Regions from separate parts of the Pseudoalteromonas ulvae UL12 genome, predicted to be linked through region 2. Evidence: riboswitches for the same ligand, from Rfam matches in the RefSeq annotation. Region 2 holds a riboswitch; the other holds the start of a gene.

Region 1 (12,268 bases), on a different contig from region 2:
TTATTTGTTCAACAGGCATTGGTGGACCGTCGACTTCAATCGCCGTGGAAGAACTAGCTCAGTTGGGGATTACGACTTTTCTACGTATCGGTACAACTGGCGCAATTCAACCTCATATTAATGAAGGCGATATTTTAATATCCAATGCATCGGTCAGATTAGACGGTGCCAGTCAACATTTTGCTCCCCTTTGCTACCCAGCAGTCTCTGATTTTTTCACCACCCAAGCACTCGTCAAGGCATGTAATACACAAAACATCCCTTTCCATATTGGAATAACTGCTTCATCAGATACTTTTTATCCCGGTCAAGAGCGCTACGATACCCATTCAGGCTACGTCACAAAATCATTACAAGGCAGTTTTGAGGAATGGCAAAAATTAGGCGTAATGAATTATGAAATGGAATCGGCGACGTTATTTACCATGTGCGCATCACTGGGTTTAAAAGCAGCTTGTGTTGCAGGCGTGCTGGTTAATCGTACACGCCAAGAAATCCCGACTGTTGATCATCAAGCCATCGAAACAAAGAGTATTGCTGTTGTCATAGCTGCCGCCAAGCTGATTTTTTCAGAGTAACGGCTTCATTTAAGTCTATACTCATTAACAAATACCTTGCGTTTGGGATAGTTAATGAGTCGATGGCTACTTCATGGCATTGTTTGGACTGCAATGCTGATCATTTTTGTTACGTTAATTCAGCTGGATGCCTCTTGGGCTGACTGTGAAGAAGTCATCTGGTTTGGCATTTATTTATCTTTCTTTATTGAAATATGCAGTTGTGTTAAAAAGCCTTTCTTTGTATTTTCTTTTGCTTTTTTTAGTCTAGGGTTACTGCTCGATATTCTCGATTCATACTTCGCAAGTAGTTTCCCGATAATTAATGTTCTCGACACCCCCATTAAACATATTGGCTTAATTTTAATTTGTTATTGTCTATTAAGAATCGCCAAGAGTCGGCTTAGCAAAATAGAGCAATTGCGAGTCGAAATTGAACGGCGTATCACACTTGAAAAAGACTTACGATTTTTAGCTTACCACGATGAACTGACAGGATTATTTAACCGACGTGCTTTTTTTGAGCATTTCGAGCAACAACATTTCGATCAAGCCTACCTTTATTACTTTGACTTAAACAATTTCAAAAATGCCAACGACAAATATGGCCACCACATTGGTGATGAATTATTAGCGACCTTTTCTCATTCCCTTAGTAGGCTTTATCCCAATGATAAAGCCTATCGTTTAGGAGGCGATGAATTTGTCTTAATTTGTAGTGAATTAATCGATGACATCGAGTTGTTTAAGCAGCAACTTGACCAACCTTTAGTGAAATATATGGTTTCTGTTAGTGTTGGTATGCAATGCCTGAAATCAGGAGACGATCCTGACCATGCATTGCATTTAGCCGATCAAAAAATGTATATCGATAAAGAGGCTAATCGTAGTCGCTTTATCGTTAATATGTTTGATTTTCAACCTTAAACGCCTGATTTTAAAGCCACTAAATGTAGCGGCACACTAAAATCGTAGCTATCAAGCACGGCTTTTGCGACACCTGTTTGGTTTTCTTGCCCTTTCATCTGGGCTAAATAGACCGCTTTTATGGTTGCTTGATTAAAGTCTTTGCCAGCTAATATCAGTTGGCTGATAGCGCTTTGCAGCGGTGACAAACTTGGGCTGTAAGCGGCGTTTTCGGCATAACGCCCGTAAAACTTACTGCCATCGTGACAAACTATCATACTACTTGCAAAATTGTCTGTATAAGGGACGTAACTGTGCTCAGCGTGCTGGACTAATTGAGAGACTTTAAAGCTTGCGTCATCTAATGTAAGATTTGCCCGTTGATGGGACATTAAAGCCGTCGGATTATCTAACTCTTTAGGGCCAAATGGCATAGGTAAAAATTCACTAAAGGCATGATGCTCGCCATTTAAGCTAATGATTAATGTCTCTGCATCTGCCAGCTCATTCATAAATTGCCGACAATAACCGCACGGTGCATCAGTTATGGCAAGCTTAGTTATTTTCCTTGCCCCATTTAACCACGCATTATTAATTGCAGCTTGTTCAGCATGTACAACAAGACTGAGAGCTTGTGAAGGAAACTCTAAATTCGCCCCAAAGTAAAAGTCACAATATCCCTCTTCGTTAGCATCCCCAACAGCGATTGCACCAACATTAAATTGCGAAATCGGCGCTCGAGAAAAACTAGCAGCAACCGGAAGCAATGCTTCCATTAGCTCGTCTTGACTACCATAGAGCTGCACGGCCCAATGTGCAACTTGGTCAGCGCACAGGACGCCTTTATTTGCTTTAACTTGCGAGAGAATCTCAGAAAATTGTTGTTCAGATAAGAATGATTCTGACGTTATTTGTTCTTTACACATATTGTTGTTGTCATTTTTAAAATGGCCAGACAGTCTATGTGATTTTCATCCGTATTTAAACTAATTATGCCGCTTTTTCTAACCAGTTTTTCGCTTTTTTGAAACATTCGAAGTTTTCTGCATTTAACGAAAAGCGCTTGGCATTTTGTATCAATAAATCGTGCAAATAACCATCAAATCCTACAACTCGTGCAACAGCATAGCCAGCCAGTTTATCTTTAATGGCTAAAATAACATCGATGACTTCGACGGCCGCATAACGATGACGAAGCTCAGTGACATCAATCAATAATTTTTGGCATTGGCGCGCATGTGCATAACGTGTAATCACATCGTAATTGCGGATCACGTCTGTGGATGATGCTGTGCCGGTTAACTTGACCAACACAAGGTGTAATGATTCATCGTAACTAATACTGGTAATTATATCTGACATAATTTGCTTAAAACCTCTAAAGCTAGAAAAAGGTGAACGGCAAATTCAAAGAAGAGAAGGAAACACTATTGCTTGGTAGCCCAGCTATCTTAGGTTTCCCCTTAGATCTGAAGCTTTGCGTGAGTATTTTTTCAAATACCTTGCCTTTGACTTGCGAGGACATGATACAGGCAACGATTTTAGAGTCAATACTCAAATTCCTTGCCTGCACTGGTGTTCTGAGCCTGTGGCACTGGCGCTTACACAGTTATAAAAAAATCAACCACCTTTAAAAAGCTTAGCAAACACCTAGCAAACAGTTAGTTAGCTTTTAGTGGCACTCTTGTTAGGCTGAGATAAAGCTCATCGAAATCGAATTAACACAATGGCGAATATTTTTATCTGTCAGCCCCTCACCTTCGAACACATGCCCCAAATGCCCATCACAATTAGCGCAAACAATCTCTATTCGTCGACCATCGGCATCAGGGACTCGTTTCACCGCCCCTGCGATTTCATCATCAAAACTTGGCCAGCCGCAATGTGACAGAAATTTATGCTCAGAGGTGTACAAAGGCGCTTCACACCGTTTACAGATGTAGAGCCCTTGCGCCATTAAATCTGTATATTGGCCAGTAAACGGACGTTCTGTCCCTTTTTGCTCAATCACATACTGCTCTTGTGGTGTTAGTTGTTTATATTGACTCATTTTTACCTTTTAACCTCGCGACTGCCCGATGAACAGGCAGCAAATATATTGTGATCTCATACTTACTCTATTAACCGGTATTGCGCATGCCTGCCGCGATACCAGCCATAGTGATCATTAATGCCTGATTAAGGACGCTATCATCCAAATGGGACTCCTCCCGAGAACGGCGCAGCAACTCAACTTGTAACACGTTAAGCGGATCCGTATAGGGGTTACGTAATTCAATCGACTGTTGCACCCAAGGTTGAGCGGCCAGTAAAGTCTGATTTTCGCAGTATCCTTTTACCCATTCGATTGCTTGAATTAATTCGGTTCTCAATCGTTGACCTAACACTCTCAGCTGTGGGCTGACGAGATGCTGATCATAATGTTCACTCAGCCAAGGATCAGCTTTACAAAATACCATTTCAAGCATTTCTATACGAGTACGAAAGAAAGGCCAATCACGGTTCATTGCTTCTAAAGTTTCTTTACCAAAGCGATTTTCCGCAGCTTGTAACCCACTTAGCGCACCAAGCCAGGCTGGCAACATAAGTCGATTTTGGCTCCAAGCAAATATCCAAGGGATCGCGCGTAAACTCTCTACCCCTCCATCCACTTTTCGCTTTGCAGGCCTTGAACCTAAAGGCAGTTGCGCTAATTCTTGTTCTGGCGTCGCACTTCTAAAATAAGGCACAAATGACGGCTCTTCATTAACAATGCTGCGATAATGGGCGCATGAACGTTCGCTGATCAGCGCCATCACATCTTGCCAAATCGCCTGCGGCTTTGGCGGAGGCAGCAAATTATTTTCAAGCACCGCACCTGCATACAAGGCTAAACTTTGCTCTGCCACTTGGGGTAAACCAAATTTGAAGCGGATCATTTCACCTTGTTCTGTTACTCGTAAGCCTGACTTTAGTGAACCCGGTGGTTGCGAACGAAGCGCTTGTGCCGCAGGCGCACCACCGCGACCGACTGTGCCACCGCGCCCATGAAATAAAATTAAATCGATAGCATGTTTTTGGGTAAATTTAACCATTTTATCCATGGCTTCATACTGTGCCCAACCCGCAGCCATCATGCCTGCGTCTTTGGCTGAGTCAGAATAACCTATCATCACATACTGCTGATTATTAACTTGTTGTTGATACCATGGCAGGCTAAACAATTGCGCAATTACATCAGGCCCCGCATTAAGATCATCCAATGTTTCAAACAAAGGGGCAACTGGTAACACATACGGACAACCCGACTCTTTAAGCAATAAATGGACAGCTAATACATCTGAAACCGTTCTGGCCATGGAAATAATATAAATACCAAAACGTTGGCGGTCGGTGTTAGCAATCACTTTACAGGTATCGAGCACCTCCTGCACAGGTGCACTCGGTTGCCAATTTCTTGGGATTAATGGCCGCTTAGATTGTAATTCGCTCAATAAGAACTGCTGTTTTTGTGCTTCAGACCAAGCGTTGTAATCCCCTAAGTCCAAAAATGCCGTTAACTCAGCCAAAGCATCGCTGTGTCGCTCTGAATCTTGTCGGATATCTAATTTACTTAGATATAGTCCAAAGCAATGAATTCTGCGCATCACATCAAGCAGTAACCCATCGGCTATTTGGCCCATTTTACTGCCATGTAATGAGCGGTAACATGCTTCGATAGGGCCTTGGAGCTGTGCAATATCGGTAATTAAATCACGGGCATCACTTTGGTGCCCTTTCACTTTTGCGGTTAAATGATGTTCTGTTTCACGTAGTTGCTCTCTGAGCTTGCCTAACACATACCGATAAGGTTCGTGCGCGCCTTGGCTTAAAGACTTAAGTGCGTCATCACATCGATTCATGGATAATTCACTGCTGAGCTTTTCTATATCTCGTAAATATAGGTTTATCGCCATCCAACGGCCTAAATCGAGCACTTCTTCAGTGACTTTGGCAGTTACAAATGGATTACCATCACGATCCCCCCCCATCCATGATGTGAACTGCACCGGGCTGTAATCAAGAGGCAAAGAAAAAGAGAAGGTTCGATCAACTTGAGCTGTGAAATCACGAATAAAATCAGGTACTGCCTGCCACAAGCTGTTTTCAATTACCGCAAACCCCCATTTAGCTTCATCCACGGGCGTTGGGCGTTGCTGACGAATTTCATTAGTGTGCCAAGCCTGGCAAATTAACTGCTCAATGCGGTTAACTAGATAGGTTTGCTCCGATGGTAATAAGCTATCTAGCTCAAGTGCGCCTAAGCATTCATTCATCTCACGATGCTTGTGCACAAGTGTTCTGCGAGTAATTTCAGTTGGATGTGCCGTTAGTACTAAATCGATGTTTAAGTTCAAGATCGCATCTTGTACTTCTTTTGCGGCTAAATTGGCGGACTTTATCTGGTGTAAGGATTCGATTAATGGGTGATTATTTTTATCATTTTGTCGAGAAATCGTGTGAAATTGCTCGGCCACATTAGCTAAATTCAAAAATTGATTAAAGGCGCGTGCTACAGGTAATAACTCATCATCGGTTAATTGATGCAATACTTCGATGAGTTCATCGCGACTGCTTCCCTCTTCATTTCGAGAGGCTTTAGATAACGCTCGGATCTGCTCAACCTTCGCTAAGACCGCCTCTCCTTGCGCCTCCTTAATCGTCTTACCCAAGAGTTGGCCCAATAAATTAACGTTTGACTTTAATGCACTGTAATCACTCATTCCGTATTCCTAAACAATAAAGATACAACTGAAAGTACAGAGCTTTATCTTCAGTGACAAGATATTTTATTGAATAAGAAAGATCGATTTTGTAGTTCAATCGTAGTGGTTACAGTAACGAATACTTCAGCGAGGTTTAATGAAACAGTTTACTATTTTTTATGATGGGACGTGCCCATTATGTGTGGCAGAAATGACGAAACTCGCTCGCTACAACCACCAACAATCCCTTGTTTTTGCAGACATCTATCAAGAAGATTTTCAGCAACGTTATCCACACATTGATCCTGAGCAAGCAAACACCATCTTGCATGGGCAATGGACTAACGAGCAAGTGATACTTGGATTGGATGTCACCGTGACTGCGTGGAAATTAGTCAACAAACATAATTGGTTAGTTGTTTTGCGTTGGCCATTGGTGCGATACATTGCAGATTGGTGTTATTTATTTTTTGCTAAGCACCGTTACCGTATTTCATTTTTGTTGCTTGGCCAGCGCCGTTGTCAAAGCGGGCAATGTCAACTACCCGCAACAAAATCATCAAGGAAAAATACATGACAAGTCAAAGCAATACACACAGACAGGTATTGGTGATTGGCGCATCAAGTGCCATTGCAAAGGCGTTAATCGATACTTTGCTAGATGATGAAACGGTCAGCCATATTTATGGGGTCTCTGGGCAGGCACAAACCATTAAACACTATCGTTACACGGCAATACAGACAGATTATTGCGAACAAAATATCAAAAAAATTACCAGCGATTTGAAAGAATTGCCCGGCTATTTTTCCGACGTGTTTATTTGCAATGGTGTATTGCACTCTGATCAATTCATGCCAGAAAAAAAACTAGAAGATATCAATCAAAATCAATTGAGCCAGCTTTTAACATCAAACACTGTCATCCCCATGTTATGGATTCAACATTTAATTACCCTGTGTAAATCTGAGCACACTTGTCACATCGTGGTGCTTTCTGCACGCGTGGGCAGTATTAGCGATAATCGTCTTGGGGGCTGGTACAGCTACAGAATGTCGAAAGCAGCCTTGAACATGGGATTAAAAACGGCAGCGATTGAATATGCGCGCCGAGCAAAAAACATTAAATTAGTGGCCTTTCATCCCGGCACAACTGATACCCCCCTATCCAAACCGTTCCAAAACAATCTGGCTGAGGGTCAATTATTTACACCCAGTTTTGTTGCTCGCTCATTACTCACTATCCTCAGTAATACCCGACCAGATGGCACTTTATCTTACATAGATTGGGCAGGAAAACCGATCCACTGGTAAAGATGCACCTATTATTACTACTTTTATGAAAGACTTCCCTTATGATGATAAATAAAACGCAACGCTCACAGCTAGACTCTCGCTATCGTGCCATGTTGGTTAACTCGCTATCGGGTTTTAAAAGTGCCAACTTACTCGGCACGTGTAACTTAGATGGGCACACCAATTTGGCAATTATTAGCTCTGTGTTTCACTTAGGTGCCGATCCTGCCTTAGTGGGCTTTATTATGCGCCCGCATACAGTACAACGGGATAGCTTAGAAAATATTCTAGCAACCGGTGTTTATACCTTAAATCATGTGAATGCGGATATTTGGCAACAAAGCCATCAAACATCAGCTCGCTACGATGCTAACCAATCTGAGTTCGACGAAGTTGGGCTAACAGCGCATTATCTCAATGAATGTAACGCCCCTTTTGTTAAACAAAGCCGGATTAAATATTCCGTTGAGCTGCAAAGCAGCCAAGAGCTCGTCAACGGCACTCAGCTGGTCATTGGTGAAATTATCGATATTCATGTCAATGAGGAGCTTATAAAACCTGATGGCTATATTGATATTGAAGCGGCACAAACTGTTGCTATATCAGGGCTAGATGGTTATCACACAACCAAGCAACTTGGGCGACTATGTTACGCAAAACCAAATATAGACCCTCAATTACTCGATGACAGTCACAATGATCAGGCTTAACAAAGGCTTGATCTGTTTCAAAATTGGCGTAACGTTATCACCATGAACCATTTAACAGTTCCACACGATGACTCCTGCCATTAAACAACTCGATAGCGCAAAATGCGCCTATCAAACTCATCAATATGAACATGACAGCCACCACTCATCCTATGGATTAGAAGCCGCTGAAAAACTTAAACTAGCTGCAAATCAAGTGTTTAAAACCTTAGTCGTCGAGCTCGACTCCCATCAATTGGCCGTGGCAATTTTACCAGTTTGTCAGCAATTGAATTTAAAGCGTATGGCTAAAGCGTGTGGAGTCAAAAAAGCGGCCATGGCTTCTCCTGACAAAGTTCAGCGCACAACAGGTTATGTGTTAGGCGGAGTCAGTCCACTTGGGCAAAAAAAACGCCTTCAAACAGTGATTGATGAAAGTGCTCAGCATTTTGCGCACATTTATATCAGTGGTGGGCGCAGAGGATTAGAAATTAGTTTATCGGCGTCAGATTTATCACAATTAACCTCAGCTAGCTTTGCGCAACTCACCGAATAATTAACTTAAAAACAAATAACTACAGCTACTTTGGGATTCTCCCGTACGAGTTGACTGTTAAATCACCATGCAAATTGATTTTAGCTCGGAGCGATAAAAACGCTTTTATCTCGAACAAAATTTAATCGTAAAAGGTCAGCAGCCCCTAAATAAATCAATATTATTAACAACTTTTAAAAGCGCGATATTAGCTTTAGACTACTGCATCGTTGAATAACCCTTAAGACAACTCATGAGCAATGAATACGCCCTAGCTGGAATGACCGTCATTAAACATCATTTCACTTTACCACTGGATTATCAAAAACCGAAAAGCAACACGATTACCGTCTTTGCTCGAGAATTACGCGCCAATGAACCAGAAGCTGAGCATCGACCTTTTTTAGTCTATTTTCAAGGCGGTCCGGGTTTTGCTGCGCAGCGACCCATCGACAATTCTGGTTGGATTAAACGAGCACTCAAAGAGTTTCGGGTATTACTGCTTGATCAACGTGGCACAGGGTTGTCATCGGCTATTAATTACGTCGCACTTGCCCACTTGTCTCCTCGTCAACAAGCTGATTATTTAGCTCATTTTCGGGCCGATAACATTATTAACGATGCCAGTGCAATCAAGGCTATTCTCAGCCCGAAAGAAAAGTGGAGTATTTTGGGTCAATCATTCGGTGGGTTTTGTGTCTTTCGTTACCTTAGCAGTGCACCTAATGAGCTAAAACAGGCATTTATTACCGGTGGGATCCCGCCGATTTTGGCCAATCCAAAAGAAGTGTATCAGCATACTTTTGCCAGAGTAAAAGCTAAAAATGAGCAGTTTTTTAATCGTTTTCCAGATGCGCTGCACCTTGTTTCGCAACTCGCTGAGCACATCACTCGCCACCCAGTAATTTTATCCAGTGGTGAAAAACTGAGTATAGAAATGCTGCAAAGCCTTGGGATCCATTTAGGCATGCAAGAAGGCCCTGAAAACCTCTATTACTTGCTCGAGCAAGCATTCATTGAGACACCAGCTGGCAGGCAAATAAATCCATGGTTTTTATCTCAGTTCACTCAATACCTTGATTATAATGATCAGCCTTTGTTCGCTTTATTACATGAGTCTATTTATTGCCAGCAGCACGCTTCAAACTGGGCTGCTGAACAAGTTCGCCAAGATAAACCGGAGTTTGCATATCAAAGTGATCAGCCATTTTTATTTACTGGCGAAATGATTTTTCCATGGTTCTTCGAGCAGTTTAATAACTTAATGCCTTTAAAAGGCTGTGCTGATTTATTAGCAGCTAAAAGTGATTGGCCAGCCCTGTATGATTTAGACGTATTGCAAAATAATCAGGTGCCCATTAGTGCAGCAATTTACAGTGAAGATATGTATGTCGATATGACCTTAAGCTTAACCAGTGTCAGCAAAGTGGCTAACTTGACCTACTGGCTCACCTCTGAATATGAACATAACGGCATAAAAATGGCGGGTGAGATTATCCTCGACAAACTCATTGCCCTCAACAAAGGTAATCAATTGCGTTAGGCTAAATTATTCATTGGCTTGATGGGCTAAAGTGTGGGCATTTTTCCCCCAATTTTGCCCATCAAACGGAGCAATATTCACATCATTAAGTGAAATATTCTCGAGCATTTTTAAGGCGTTTTCACACTAAGATACGGATTAGGATGACAAATTTCCATCAACTTATCTGTATTACTGACCGTTTCAAAACCAAACTGCTGATATAATCCATGTGCGTCACGAGTACACAACATAAACCGCCGTAACCCTTGTAACTTAGGATGAGACCTCACCTGTGCGAGTAATTGTTTGCTAAATCCCTGCCCACGGCATTCTTCTAAAACAAACACATCGGCTAAATATGCAAAGGTGGTAAAGTCGCTAATAATGCGGGCAAAAGCGACCTGCTTGCCATTTAAAAAGCCACCAAGACACAAAGATCCAGCCATTGATTGTTGCACTGTTTCTATTGATATTCCTTGAGCCCAATAAGAATGGGTTAAGAAGCCATGTATGACCTCGATTTGCATGTCACTGGTTTTATCGCTCACTTCAAACGCACTTTGTTTATTGGTTGTCACTATATTGAGTGTCCTTATAAATGCCTTATCCTCAGGGCTGTTTAATCGTAAAATAACATCAGCACAGTCAATATGGTTAAACCTGCTAAAAGATGATTAAACCGTTGTTTTGCAATTTCTGTCGCCAATTTCCGGTTGATCCACACACCTACCAATGTCCAAACAATATTGGCACAAAGCCCAGCTAAGCTGAAAATCACACACGCCTGAACAACCGATGCCCAATACAAAGGTGTTGGTAAACTAAATGCACTGATACACGTCATCACCATTAATAGCGATTTAGGATTGACAAACTGTGCGACTAAACCCCGCCAAAAACTAAGATTGACGGGCCCTGTGATTGCTTGTTTTTGTTTATTTTGGATCAAGGTATACGCCAACCAACACATATACGCTGCTCCGATGAATTTCATTACCACTAAAGCATTTAGCTCTAACACTAATAAACCTGCGATACCGCTGGCCATTACCACAAACAACGCAATAATCCCCACCCGAATACCCATGATAAACGGTACCGCACTTTTAAAACCCATATTGGCACCTTGCAAAGTCAGCAATAAATTATTTGGCCCAGGACTTAGGGTGGCTAACAAGCCAAATAATAACAGCGGCACCCATAAATTAATTAACTCTGTCATCTAACCCCACAATTGCACCCATACAATATCGCAAACCAAGTTCAATAAAGAATAAATTGATGGTATGTTTATAATACAATTACCACAATGAAATTATTGTACTCATGACAATTTTGGATACTCTGATCTTAGATGGCCGCCAAGCAAAATACCTGCAAGTCGCCACAGCCATTGAAGACGCGATTACAGTAGGTCAACTCTCTGCGGGTGAAAAGTTACCACCACAACGGATCTTATCGTATAAGTTAGGTGTCACAGTTGGCACCATTACTCGTGCCTATCATGAATTAGAACGAAGAGGCTGTGTGAATGCAAAAATTGGCAGCGGTACATTTGTTAAATCTGACCAAGCTCACCCAGCATTATTAACAAGCCCTTGCGAAACGCATTTTGATTTACGCAGTGCCAATGCCCCGATGCTGAACCAAATAGAATTAATGCAAACTGGGCTCAATGAGTTATTACAACAAACACCTATTCTTGCCCAGTGCTTAAGCTATCAGTCAGAAATCGCCTTTGAGTCACAACGTACTCGTTTAGCAACATGGTTATCGCACTCGAATATCCACTGTGATGAATCACAGGTTTTATTTACCTACGGTGGGCAGCACGCAATTCAGTTAACATTACAGACACTGTGTTTAGCAGGTGATACCGTATTGTGTGAAGGGCTAACATTTGCAGGCTTTAGCGCATGTTGCCAACTGCTACAGCTCAAAGCCATAGGACTGGAGATGGATCATGATGGGATCACAATAAATTCGTTAAAAGCGGCCATTAAACAAAGCCACCCAAGGGCATTATATTTAACCCCGCA
Region 2 (12,268 bases):
TACTCACTCAAGCGGGCTGACAGCAAAAATGCTCTCAGCTCGCTTTGCTTTATGAGTCCTTTTTCTTCGCTAGGCCATCAATCATTTTCACTAAATTCAGCATGTGGTCAAACTCTACATCTACAGGCTCAGGAGCCTCCTCACTGCGCGCTTTCATTTCGGCTAAGCTTTGCTGTAAACGCAACATGCTATCGCGAAGGGCTGCGATCATCGGATTTTCGCTGTCATTACCAGATGAAACAAGCACATTAGGGTCGGCTTTAAGTTCAGACAAGCTCAATTCATTGACAGCATCAATCATCTGATTGAGTTGACCTAACGTTTTTTCATCATTCAGCCACTCACTAAAACCCGTGATAGACTCTTTTTCGAGACGTGTTAGCCGACTATTTTCTGGCGAAAATGAGGTCACTTGACCCGATGAAGTTACAGCGGATCGATCAGCTAAATCAACTTGCACCATCGATGCAGCTAGGCCATTATCGCGTAAATAGACACCGCTGCGCTGAATGATACCGAGTTCCTGATTATGTTGATCTTTTAGCGTATATTGGGCCGCTTCGTTACCTAAATACAGCGCACCTACTCCTGCATCTGCTAACTGAGTGAGGACTTTTTGCCCGTGGGGATCTAAATGCCAAACCTGTAACTGCTCAAATACTGCGTCATTTTCATCAATCCAACCGTTTCCGTCGTCATCAAAATGGGCCAACTCTTTAAATGCTTCACCAGTTAATCCCCCAAGCAGCTCTGAACCATTATTAATTTCACCGTCTTGGTTTTTATCCAACACCAAAAAGCCCGAACCAGCTGCAGCAAAAGCCAGTGTTTCGTCTTGCCCATCTAAGTTCATATCAAAATCAAAACTAACGGTACTTAACTGAGGGCCTTGACCTGATAAATCAAGTAACAAAGGGTCATAACGTAACGGCTGAGTATTTTGAGACAAACGCAGATTTTCTTGTTTGAAATAAGCCTGATCCATATGCAAACTCAAATTAAAGTCAATGTTCCGCCCATCCTCTAAGCTTACTTGACCCTGAGCCTGAAACTGCAAACTACTTTGCTCATACTCCACAAAGTAGGATTGCAAAGTAAAATCAGCTTGATGTGCCCCAGATTGCACATTCATATTTGCTGACCTGTTTGAGGCTAAAGCAGGCACACCACCCGCTCCTGCATTGATCCGCCAAACCGATATATTTTGTGAGACCATGTTTGAAAAAAGGCGACTGAGTTCATGCTCTTGGTTCAAACGTTGCTGGCCACTTGGGCCACTCACTCTGCTATCACTGGATAGGTATTGACGCTGAGCTGCTAATTCTCGTGCTGTATAAGTGTATTCGGTGCTGGTTTGGGTGCCTCTCTCTAATCCTTGTTGATTAATCAAGGGTGGCTTGTGGCTCTGAAGCTCGGTGTGAGTCGCTTGGTAAGTATGGGCATCCTTTGCTAACTGTGTAGAGAGCCGATAAGTATCGATTTTCATCTCTGGCATCCTAGTTTGATTGACTACTTAGGATATCGGCCTGAGTGGTTAAATGTTGAACAATATTTGACCGCTTATTTATCTTTTAGCTGGGATCAGAGTAAAACTAACCAGTGATTAACGCTATTGCTATTGAGGCGGGTTTTATGAATAAAAAGCAGCTGAATTGCTGCTTTTATAATTAACTTCAGCTCTGGTTATTTAATCTCAAACACTAAATCGCTTGCTTGGTCTTTTTTTCTAATTGTTGAGCTTCAACCTGTTGGAACATTGAATCAACTAACTCAATAATTTTAGACTTGGCATCAATAAATTTATCTAAACCACCGCCAGTACGGTAACTAGCCTGAGCAATCGTCTTTTCCTGATTGACATCAGTCACCCAAATGTTTGCATAAGACATGTATAATGCTAAATCCCAATGCCAATTCGCCACATAAAAGGCTACTGCATTACAACTCTCTGTATCAATTGGGTTTAAATCGGTTTGATACGCCTGATGCTTTAGTACATAGTTCGCAGTTATCACTTTGGTTTGAACATTGTGTTTAGAGAAAGCCTCTTCAAGAGCTGTAATGACTCCTTCCTTTACGTCTCTATGCTCTGCAATACATACTGTTTTTGGTACTTCCACTTCAAATCTAGATACATCTTGCTTAGCAGCACAACCAGCTAAAGTTACTACAGCCGCTACTGATAATGCTGTTTTAAATGCTTTCATTCATTTCCCTTTTTATTATTGCTTATTTCCTGTCGCTTCAAATTTGAGTTTGAATCGCACTGTATTATTCGTTGAAAATTTTATCTTAATAAATACAAAACGCTATTGTACCTAATAGACACTTTTACATCTAGATAAATACATGCTTATATCAGGAATAAGCTCCTCTGAAAAACACTTATAGTTACAACATTCAAAATGTTTCAGCGCACATAAGTAAGTTGCATTCTATGTTATTTAATCACTACTTTTATTTAAGCAAGCTGATAAAAAAGGCCATTTCGAGTGCTCGTTCACGCAAGCTTTTAAAACGCCCCGAAGCACCACCGTGCCCTGCATCCATATCAGTTTTAAACACTAACAAGTTAGAATCTGTTTTCATCTCGCGCATTTTCGCCACCCATTTCATTGGCTCCCAGTATTGCACTTGTGAGTCATGAAATCCGGTAGTGACCAATATATTTGGGTAGTCTTGTGCACTGATATTATCGTACGGTGAGTAAGCTAAAATCGTGTTATACGCGTCGAGTTCATTGGGGTTTCCCCACTCGTCATATTCATTGGTTGTCAGTGGGATGCTTTCATCGAGCATAGTCGTCAGCACATCTAAAAAGGGCACATGGCAGCCAATCCCTTTATAAAGCTGAGGCGCTTGATTAACAACTGCCCCCATTAATAAACCACCCGCACTGCCACCAGAGGCAAAGACTTGATCAGCATGGCCATAACCTTGTGCGACTAACGCTTGAGTGACATCAATAAAGTCACTGAAGGTATTTTGTTTGTGGGCTTTTTTGCCTTGTTCATACCAATCACGTCCTAGCATTTCAGAGCCGCGAACATGCGCAATGGCATAAACAAAACCTCTATCTAACAAGCTTAATGCATTACTAGAAAAGCTCGCATCAATGGTGATGCCATAAGCACCATATCCATATTGAAACAGTGGATTAGTGCCATCTTTTTTAAAGCTATCTTTACGATAAACCAACGAAACAGGTACCTGCGCACCATCTCTCGCTTCAATAAACAACCGTTCAGATTGGTAACGCCCAGCGTTAAAGTCGCCCAGCACTTGCTGCTGTTTGAGCACAGTTTGCTCGCCGGTCGCAAAATCAAACTCTAACAAAGAGCCTGGAGTGGTTAAGCTGGAATAATATAATCGGGCGCATGTTGTGCTCGGTTCAGGGTTTTCACCTAAGCCGGCAAAATAACACGGATCATTGAATTCCAGTGGGTAGTGTGTGCCATCTTCACGATACACAATAAATTTTAATTGCCCAGCTTCACGCTCAGTAACCACTTTATATTTATCAAATAACTCTACACATTCCAGCATGATGTCATCACGATGACCGATCATCTCCTGCCACTTAGATTGATCACCAATAACCGATTGATGTGCTGTCATTAAACGGAAGTTTTTCGCCTGCCAATTAGTGACAATATAATAAATGTCGCCTAATTTATCAGCGTCATATTCGTGGCCATGCGAGCGCGGGCATAATTGCGTGAACTGCCCTTGGGCATTATTCGCATCCAACACCCAAGTATCACTGGTTTCGGTTGACTCTAAATCAAGCATGATCAGAGATTCATCGCGGCTTTTGCCAAGTCCCATAAAAAAGCTGGCATCATGCTCTTCAAAAACCAAGACATCGTCAGCCTGCGCTGTACCTAGCAAATGACGATACACTTGATAACCTAATAATGTTTTGAGATCTTTTTTAACATAAAACACAGTTTGATTATCATTCGCCCACACCGCTTGCCCTTCGGTGTGTTCGAGCACATCTTCAAGCAAGGTATCAGTGACTAAATCTTTAAAACGAATGGTATAAATACGGCGGCTGTCGGTATCTTCAGAATAGGACATCAGACGGTCATTAGGGCTAATCGAAAATTCACCTAAGTCATAGTATTCATGCTGTTCAGCCAGTGCATTGGTATCGATAAGCAGTTGTTTGTTGAGCCCATGTGCATCCTCTGCACGAAAATATCGCGCAAACTCATCATCGCCACTTATTTCAGAATGATACCAATACGCGCCATCTTTCACAGGAACCGTGCTGTCATCTTTAACAATACGGTCTTTTAATTCCGTAAATATGGCGTCTTCTAGGTCCTGATGTTGCTTAAGCATCGCGTCACAATAGCGATTTTCCGCTTCCAAATGCGCAATAACCTCTGGGTTATTGCGTTCATCATCTCTCATCCAATAATAGTTATCGCAACGCGTATGTTGATGATGAGACATTTCAAACGGTTTTTTTATCGCTTTGGGTGCACAGTTACTCGGGTTAGCCACAAACAATTTCCAAACAGAAGATCAAATTGGCGCGTATTTTAACCCAATCCATAAAAAAAGTCCGAGTTAATCAAAACTCGGACTTTGGTGAAACCACTATCTATATAGCTAAATAAATGGTTACTCAAGGGAAGAAAAACGTCATGACAGATGAACGCATATTTTATTCTAGCCGCTGCCATGCCAGCGACCAATTTTTTCCAAGCCCGGGTTCATATTGCTCGTCCATGTGCTCGCCTAGACGACAAAACTCAGTGTACGGCCATGGCCTACACATATACACCGCATCAGTTTTACTATGATAAACCCGATCGCCAGCCCGGTAGTCGCTGCGATATTGAGGAAACACATAATCATACAGTTGCTGTAAAACAACCTGCCGCCCTCTACAGGTATCAGCATGCACAAAACGAACATCGACACTCACAATCCCACTCGCTTGCAAGGCAAAAATAGAATTTTGACCATAACTGGGCACGATGCCGATTTCGGGATAATGTCGTCCAGCCTGTAAAACTTTAAAATGCTTATTGATATGCTCACAGAGCAACTTAGGCCATACATGAGGCTCACCTTCACAGGCTTGAGCGACTTCATACTCAAACGATAGCTCTGGTAAATCACCTAACTGATCAAATAATGCAAAGTGAATTTTATCGCCTTTATTGAGCCGATAATCCGTCTCTAACGTGTGGATAATATGCCAATCACCAGGCAACAAACCTGCTAATACATTAACCATTTCGACACCTTATGAAGTCATCTTGTTTTATGCGACATGCCGCCAACATACCAATACACCTTCTAATCCTTTATTACGTATGAATTTATTTGGCAACAAAACAAAGCAGTACATGCACTGTAAAGACACAACGAAGATATCGTTGCAGCAACCCCGCTGTCGTAGCCTTTAATAGAAGACCGTAGACCGGAAGCTTTGCGTCCTAACCTTTCGGGTAGTTTGCCAAAATAAGCGCGGATCATAGCCTAAGCGCCATAAATATCAAACTAAAATACTATCAATAAAAATAAAACCATTCTTTATCACTAAAAACAAGTTTCACTCTATGCTACTAAACAAACAACAAATTGCATACAATAGACCAAAAATAATAACTGATTGAGCATCCTATGAGATTTTACCCGTTACTAATTTTGTGTCTGTTTATCGCACATTCTCATGCATCTGGAGCTGACTTAGCACTTGATCGCCAAGGCTCTCCAAACGCAATGCAACAGCTTGATCAGTATGGCAACCAACTGTTTAATCCTTTTTTTGACCTAGGAAGCTGGCACGGTTTTTTACAACCCGCCACAGGGAATGAATATGGTGGATTTACGGGCCCAATGATTATTGCGCAAGAGTACGGGGTATTCATCGCCAAGCAACTCGAACAGATTTCATTGCACCACCGTGATACTGAGCAACGTTTTGATCTGCAAAGCGCACAACATAGCCAGCAAACCTTACCCAGCCAACTTATTCAGCACTATCGATGGCCAACACTGCAGCTCACGCTTTCATTGCAATTTATCAATTCATCCACAGCGTTGATTGAAACAAAACTAACCAACCTCAGCGTGAAGACACTACCATTGGCAATACAATGGCAAGGAAGCCTGCTTGAGGCGTTCTCTTTGACACAAACCTACCAAGAACGTTTCCCTAATTGGCAGATGCGTTTTGACAACACACCCGATAAGCTAATGATCAAGTTTGCCCAACTTAGCGCACCATGGCAGATGATGCTATCTGGCCAAGAGCAGTATCACATTACTCGCTCGATCAGTACTGATACGACGCTCACGTCACACAAAAACAGTTATCTCAGCCATGCTGAATTGGAAATAAAACCTCAGCAAAGCACCACAATTTATACCCAGCAACGCTATGTCCAACGCCCAGAAGAGACATCGGCAGTCGCGTGGCAACACGTTATGAAATTAAGCCAACAGCAACAACAGCGCTGGGCCACTTATCAGCAAAGGCTTAATTCCGATTCCCCACTTCCTCTTGCGGTACAAACCAAAGCGGTGGCAACTTTAATAGGCAACTGGCGCAGCCCCCAAGGCGCGATTATGCACGATATCGTCAGCCCATCCACCACAGCCCGCTGGTTTAACGGCGCATGGGCATGGGATTCATGGAAACATGCATACGCCTTGGCAAACATTGCACCTGAATTGGCCAAACAGACTGTATTGGCGATGTTTGACTATCAAATCAGCGCAAACGATCCCATCAGACCCCACGATGAAGGCATGGTAATTGATGCTATTTTTTACAATAAAGATCCGCAACGTGGCGGCATAGGCGGTAATTGGAATGAGCGCAATACCAAACCACCGCTCGCCAGCTGGGCTGTTTGGCACATTTACCAACAGACGCAAGATCGCGACTTCATCGCGCTGATGTTTCCTAAACTGCTTGCGTATCATCAGTGGTGGTATCGCAATCGCGACCACAATCAAAATGGCTTAGTCGAATACGGTGCGACCTTGCATCCTGCACATACAAATGAACAAGGCGAGTTACTTTTTACTGTCGAGTATCCTACAACGGCACCACCCTTGGACTTATCAAGCTGTAAACGCTCGCCAGCTAACGAGAGTTTTAGCTACCAATGCAGCGGTAACGACTTGTATAAACAAGTGCTGGAGCAGGCGGATTACTTAGCATTAGATATTCCTGTGCAACATGGTGCAGGCTGGGAGTCAGGCATGGACAATGCTGCTCGCTTTGGTTTTATCAACCCCGAACAACTCGCGCGTTATGCAAAAAAACATCATCAAGGCCACTTAAAAAAAGCCCGCCTAGACTGGCAAGTGCAATTTTTGCCGAACCAATTTAATCAGCAGCTTGTCGGTTACTCAATTAATCAAGAATCTGTTGAACTCAATAGCTATCTAGCACAAGAGAAGCGCCTCCTCGCCAGCATGGCGTCCTTACTCGACAAAGACCGCCTAGCGCAACAACTCGATACGGACTCGCGCGCGCTCGCCGATAAAATCAACGCCTGTTTTTTTGATGCCCAAAGCGGCTTTTATTTCGACCGACAAATCAGTGCTTCGCCATCCGATACCCTATGCAATGGTCAGCTCCTAAGTCATCGCGGCAAAGGCCCTGAAGGATGGGCTCCGCTGTTTACTCGTGTCGCCAGCCCGCAACACGCGCAGCGCGTGGTCAAAAATATGCTCGACCCGAAAGAATTTAATACACACGTGCCTTTTCCAACGGCTGCACTCAGCAACCCAGCTTATGACCCGAATATTTATTGGCGCGGCAGAGTGTGGCTAGATCAAGTCTACTTTGGCTTAATCGCACTGCAAAACTATGGCTATTGGCAGCACGCTCAGCAACTTTTCAGCAAACTGATCCAGCACAGTGAAGGTTTACTCGCAGCACAACCCATACGAGAAAACTACCACCCACAGAGCGGCCAAATGCAAGGTGCGACGAATTTTAGCTGGAGTGCAGCTCATCTATTAATGCTGGCACAAGAAATAAAGCACCCGCCACCAGAAAAGGAAGTAAAACATCAGTAAGTACTTACAATTACTTACAGCATTTTCGGCTAGCTTTAGGCTATAATCCTAAGTTAATTATTTTTATAATCGTTCACTGAGTACAGTTTTCACAATGAAATTTTACCTCTCACTTTTTGTTAGTTTTTTATTGGGTGTCGGCACCTGTTATAGCTATTTTTTGATCACATCGACACATCAACACCTTACTGTTACACCCAATAACTCAGTGATGATTAAAGACGCTTCTTTTGACTCTCCGCTCTCAGCGAGGCAGTCAGCGATGACAAGCTCACAACCCAGCAACCTTAAAACCAATAACGCCCTAGATGACAAAAAAAAACTGAGCGAGCAAGCAGATGAAGAATATTCCGAAGCACTCCCAGATCAAAGTGGTCGCGACCAAGCAACCTTAGCTCTGGACGAATTACCCAATTTCAGTGCGCTTGATTCTCACTTCCAAAGTGTCGAGTTTGCCAAAGCAGCAGCAATGATTGAAGTCAATTTTGCTATCAACGAAATTAGCACCGCACTTGGATTAAACGCTCAGCAATTAACGGAACTCCGCACTTTATTACACGAAAAAAATAATGCTGAAATCGAGTTGATGACGCCTTATTATCAACGGATGGCACTCGACAACAACCCGTTTGTATCTCCTGAGCAAGACCAAGCTGAAATAGAAGCCATTAATATAGAAAGGGCCGCTATTCAACAACGATTTGAACAGCACATCGTGCAACATTTAACATCACAACAATTAGAAAGTTATCATCAATTAGAAAAACAAAAAATCTTGCAGCAGCATGAGCTAGACAAATTCTATAGCACGCAAAGTTACTTCGCGATGCTACCTAACCTACAAGATAGCCAAAAGCAGGTTATTTTAGATATCTACCAACAAAGTTATCAGCAGAGTATTAGTAATATTGACGTTAAATTAGGGGCTTTTGGTACTGCGCACCGCCAGTTTTATCAAAATGAGCACCCAATGCAAGCTGTAGAAGCGCAAATTGATCAAATATTGACTCCTGAACAACTGGCTACAAAACAACAATTTGAACGCTTAGAATCAGGCGAGTAACGCGACCAATAACTTAACCTCTGTTTGTATTGATTGCGCGCCGTACGCGTTTTCAAAATTAAGCTTGTTTAAAGGCCTGCTGAAATTGTTTAGGACTTTGCCCAAACATAGCTTTAAAGCGACGGCTAAAATGACTCGGATCGTTAAAACCACTATCAAAACAGGCTTGTGTGATACTCAAGCCTTGTTTTATTTTCTGCGCAGCAAACTGCAACCTTTGCTGCAACAAATAAGCCTGCGGTGTGCAATGTAAATACAGTTTAAACATCGCATACAAACGGCTACGACCCATGCAAGCTACTTTACACAGTTGCTCAATTTCAATCGGGTGCATTAAGTTGTGCTCTATAAACTGCACCACAGCGTGCAATGATGACCCCGTTGGGTCTTGCTTTGCATGACGCAATAGCATTTGTGAACTATTAAAACGTAGCAAGCGTACGATGAGCTCTGTGATCCCTAAATCAATCAGCACGCTTCTATCTGAAGGCTCTTCAATAAAAACTTGGCTTAATCGGTGGTACAACGCTTGTGTTGCAGAGCTATTATCAAGCTGCATGGTCGCGCTCACTTGTTTAAGATCCGGCGCTTGTTCAAAGGCTATTTTATCTACCACCTGTTGAATTTTTTTACTGTCAATTTCGATGGTCAAACACGACGTAGGCTGTTGCCAACTGGCCGTTGGGAAATCAATCGCAACTTGCTCTCCTTGCGCAATAATGAAACTTTGTCCTGGTAAAAAGCGCTGACCAGTTGGCAAGCTATGATGATGCATCACTTTTTCACCTTGTGTCATTGCACACAACATCAGTTGTTCCGCATGAAAAGGAACTGCTTTGGCAGCTTCATAGGTATCGTAAATACACAGTTGCACATCATCAGCATTAAATACCGTACAGTTATCCACTAAGCTTTTGATTTTTTTATTATAAAAATGGCTGTCATCCGTCAAAATATGCATAACGTTTCCTCTAGGTACAGGCGCTAGCATGGATGAGAAATGTACAGACAGTCAAGTTTTTTGCACCAAGCGACAAGTGTTGTCCGCTATTTACTTTTAGTGTGATAGGTCAAACAACACACAATTGGACGAATAATAATGATCTATAACAATCCAGGCCAACCCGGCTCGCTCGTTTCATTCAAATCATATTATGGCAACTTTATTGGCGGTCAATGGCTTGAGCCCGTTGATGGCCAATACTTCGAAAATACCAGCCCAGTAACTGGCGAAGTGATTTGTCATATTCCACGTTCAAACGAAAAAGACATCAATCTTGCCTTGGATGCCGCACATGCCGCCAAAGAATCATGGGGTAAAACATCGGTCACTGAGCGCAGTAATTTATTGTTGAAAATAGCCGATCGCATCGAGCAGAACTTAGAAATGTTGGCGGTGGCAGAAACATGGGATAACGGCAAAGCCGTACGGGAAACTTTAGCAGCCGATTTACCCTTATGCGTTGATCACTTTCGTTATTATGCAGGGTGCATTCGCAGCCAAGAAGGCTCAATCGGCCAAATTGACGACCAAACTGTGGCGTATCATTTCCATGAGCCATTAGGTGTCGTTGGGCAAATCATTCCGTGGAATTTTCCACTCTTAATGGCTGCTTGGAAACTCGCTCCTGCATTAGTAACAGGGAATTGCGTCATCTTAAAACCTGCAGAACAAACACCGGTCTCCATTTTAAAATTGATTGAAGTGATTGAAGATTTATTGCCTGCCGGTATCTTAAATGTCGTCAACGGCTTTGGTAAAGAAGCAGGTGAAGCTTTGGCTACCAGTACCCGAATAGCCAAAATAGCATTTACCGGTTCAACACCTGTCGGAGCACATATTTTAAAATGCGCCGCCGAGAACATCATTCCATCAACTGTCGAGCTAGGCGGTAAATCTCCTAATATTTATTTCAACGATGTGATGAATCAGAACGAAGAATACATCAGTAAATGCGTTGAAGGAGCGGTCTTAGCATTTTTCAATCAAGGTGAAGTCTGTACTTGCCCTTCACGTTTACTAATCCAAGAAGATATTTATGATGCTTTTATCGCCCGAGTCATTGAGCGGATGCAACAAATAAAACGCGGCAACCCTCTAGATAGCAACACTATGGTCGGTGCACAAGCATCGAAACAGCAGTTTGATAAGATTTTAAGCTACTTAGAGATTGGCAAGCAAGAAGGCGCACAAGTGCTCATTGGTGGGGGAGTTGAGGCGATCAGTGATGACTTATCACAAGGTTATTACGTGCAACCCACGTTGTTCAAAGGCGATAATTCGATGCGCGTTTTTCGCGAAGAAATTTTTGGCCCTGTTGTCAGTGTCACCACATTTAAAGATGAGGCCGAAGCTATCGCCATCGCCAATGATACCGAATTTGGTTTAGGCGCCGGACTTTGGACAAAAGATATGAATCTGGCGTACCGCATGGGCCGTGCAATTGAAGCAGGCCGAGTGTGGACAAACTGTTATCATCATTATCCGGCTCATGCTGCTTTTGGTGGTTATAAAAAATCAGGTGTGGGCCGCGAAACACATAAAATGATGCTCGACCATTATCAAAATACCAAAAACTTACTCGTGAGCTACACCGACAGCCCACTTGGTTTTTTCTAACCTTATTTCAAACACTCCCCTAACAGTGAATATCAAAGTCATGTAATCCATGGCTTTTTTCGTTTTTAAGCTCATGCCTCTAACATTTGCGTCAATCGTGCCTTCCTAGGTTGAATAAGCGCAACCGTGCTAACTCACCGCGTGATTAACAAACCTGTATATACAAGGTTTTCGCGCGAATAACGACTTGCCATAAAAAGACAATTAACTCAGCAAACCTGTACGCCTAACCCAAATAAAAAAGCCCGTACAGTGTTGTACAGGCTTTGATTAGTATCGAACGGCTAGTGAAGTGTTATGCTTCGCGCTCTTGCTGATGTGGTACTTTATTTCGAGATAACTTCGTTTTTATCCAACTAAATGGTTTACGTAAATCATACAAAATCAAATACAAACACGGCACTAACACTAAGGTCACGATAGTCGCAAATAACACTGCAAAACCAAGAGCAACCGCCATCGGGATCACAAACTTCGCCTGAAGGCTCGTTTCAAACATAATTGGCAGTACACCAACAAAGGTG

What was found. A riboswitch is a leader RNA that binds a small molecule or an ion and turns the genes downstream of it on or off. The one in region 2 is predicted to bind cyclic di-GMP.
Region 1: it holds a riboswitch for cyclic di-GMP, as region 2 does, so the genes downstream of both, PULV_RS20825 (hypothetical protein) here and PULV_RS14305 (hypothetical protein) in region 2, are expected to answer to the same signal.

Annotation. Positions count from the first base shown of each region.
Region 1 covers NZ_AQHJ01000035.1:615,941-628,208, reverse strand. Annotated here, with positions in the region: gene udp (uridine phosphorylase) at 1-578, shown strand, start outside; gene PULV_RS20835 (GGDEF domain-containing protein) at 633-1,484, shown strand; gene cdd (cytidine deaminase) at 1,481-2,389, opposite strand; gene PULV_RS20825 (hypothetical protein) at 2,454-2,825, opposite strand; cyclic di-GMP riboswitch class I at 2,897-2,980, opposite strand; partial or broken gene PULV_RS20820 (methionine-R-sulfoxide reductase) at 3,163-3,513, opposite strand; gene ppc (phosphoenolpyruvate carboxylase) at 3,584-6,205, opposite strand; gene PULV_RS20810 (thiol-disulfide oxidoreductase DCC family protein) at 6,345-6,764, shown strand; gene PULV_RS20805 (SDR family NAD(P)-dependent oxidoreductase) at 6,761-7,498, shown strand; gene PULV_RS20800 (flavin reductase family protein) at 7,540-8,190, shown strand; gene ybaK (Cys-tRNA(Pro) deacylase) at 8,258-8,725, shown strand; gene PULV_RS20790 (alpha/beta fold hydrolase) at 8,958-10,247, shown strand; gene PULV_RS20785 (GNAT family N-acetyltransferase) at 10,358-10,756, opposite strand; gene PULV_RS20780 (LysE family translocator) at 10,849-11,451, opposite strand; gene PULV_RS20775 (aminotransferase-like domain-containing protein) at 11,556-12,268, shown strand, end outside.
Region 2 covers NZ_AQHJ01000030.1:159,713-171,980, reverse strand. Annotated here, with positions in the region: gene PULV_RS14320 (hypothetical protein) at 50-1,486, opposite strand; gene PULV_RS14315 (Sbal_3080 family lipoprotein) at 1,701-2,207, opposite strand; gene PULV_RS14310 (S9 family peptidase) at 2,458-4,464, opposite strand; gene PULV_RS14305 (hypothetical protein) at 4,679-5,257, opposite strand; cyclic di-GMP riboswitch class I at 5,401-5,491, opposite strand; gene ygjK (alpha-glucosidase) at 5,647-8,061, shown strand; gene PULV_RS14295 (hypothetical protein) at 8,324-9,124, shown strand; gene PULV_RS14290 (AraC family transcriptional regulator) at 9,183-10,085, opposite strand; gene exaC (acetaldehyde dehydrogenase ExaC) at 10,224-11,744, shown strand; gene PULV_RS14280 (efflux RND transporter permease subunit) at 12,040-12,268, opposite strand, start outside.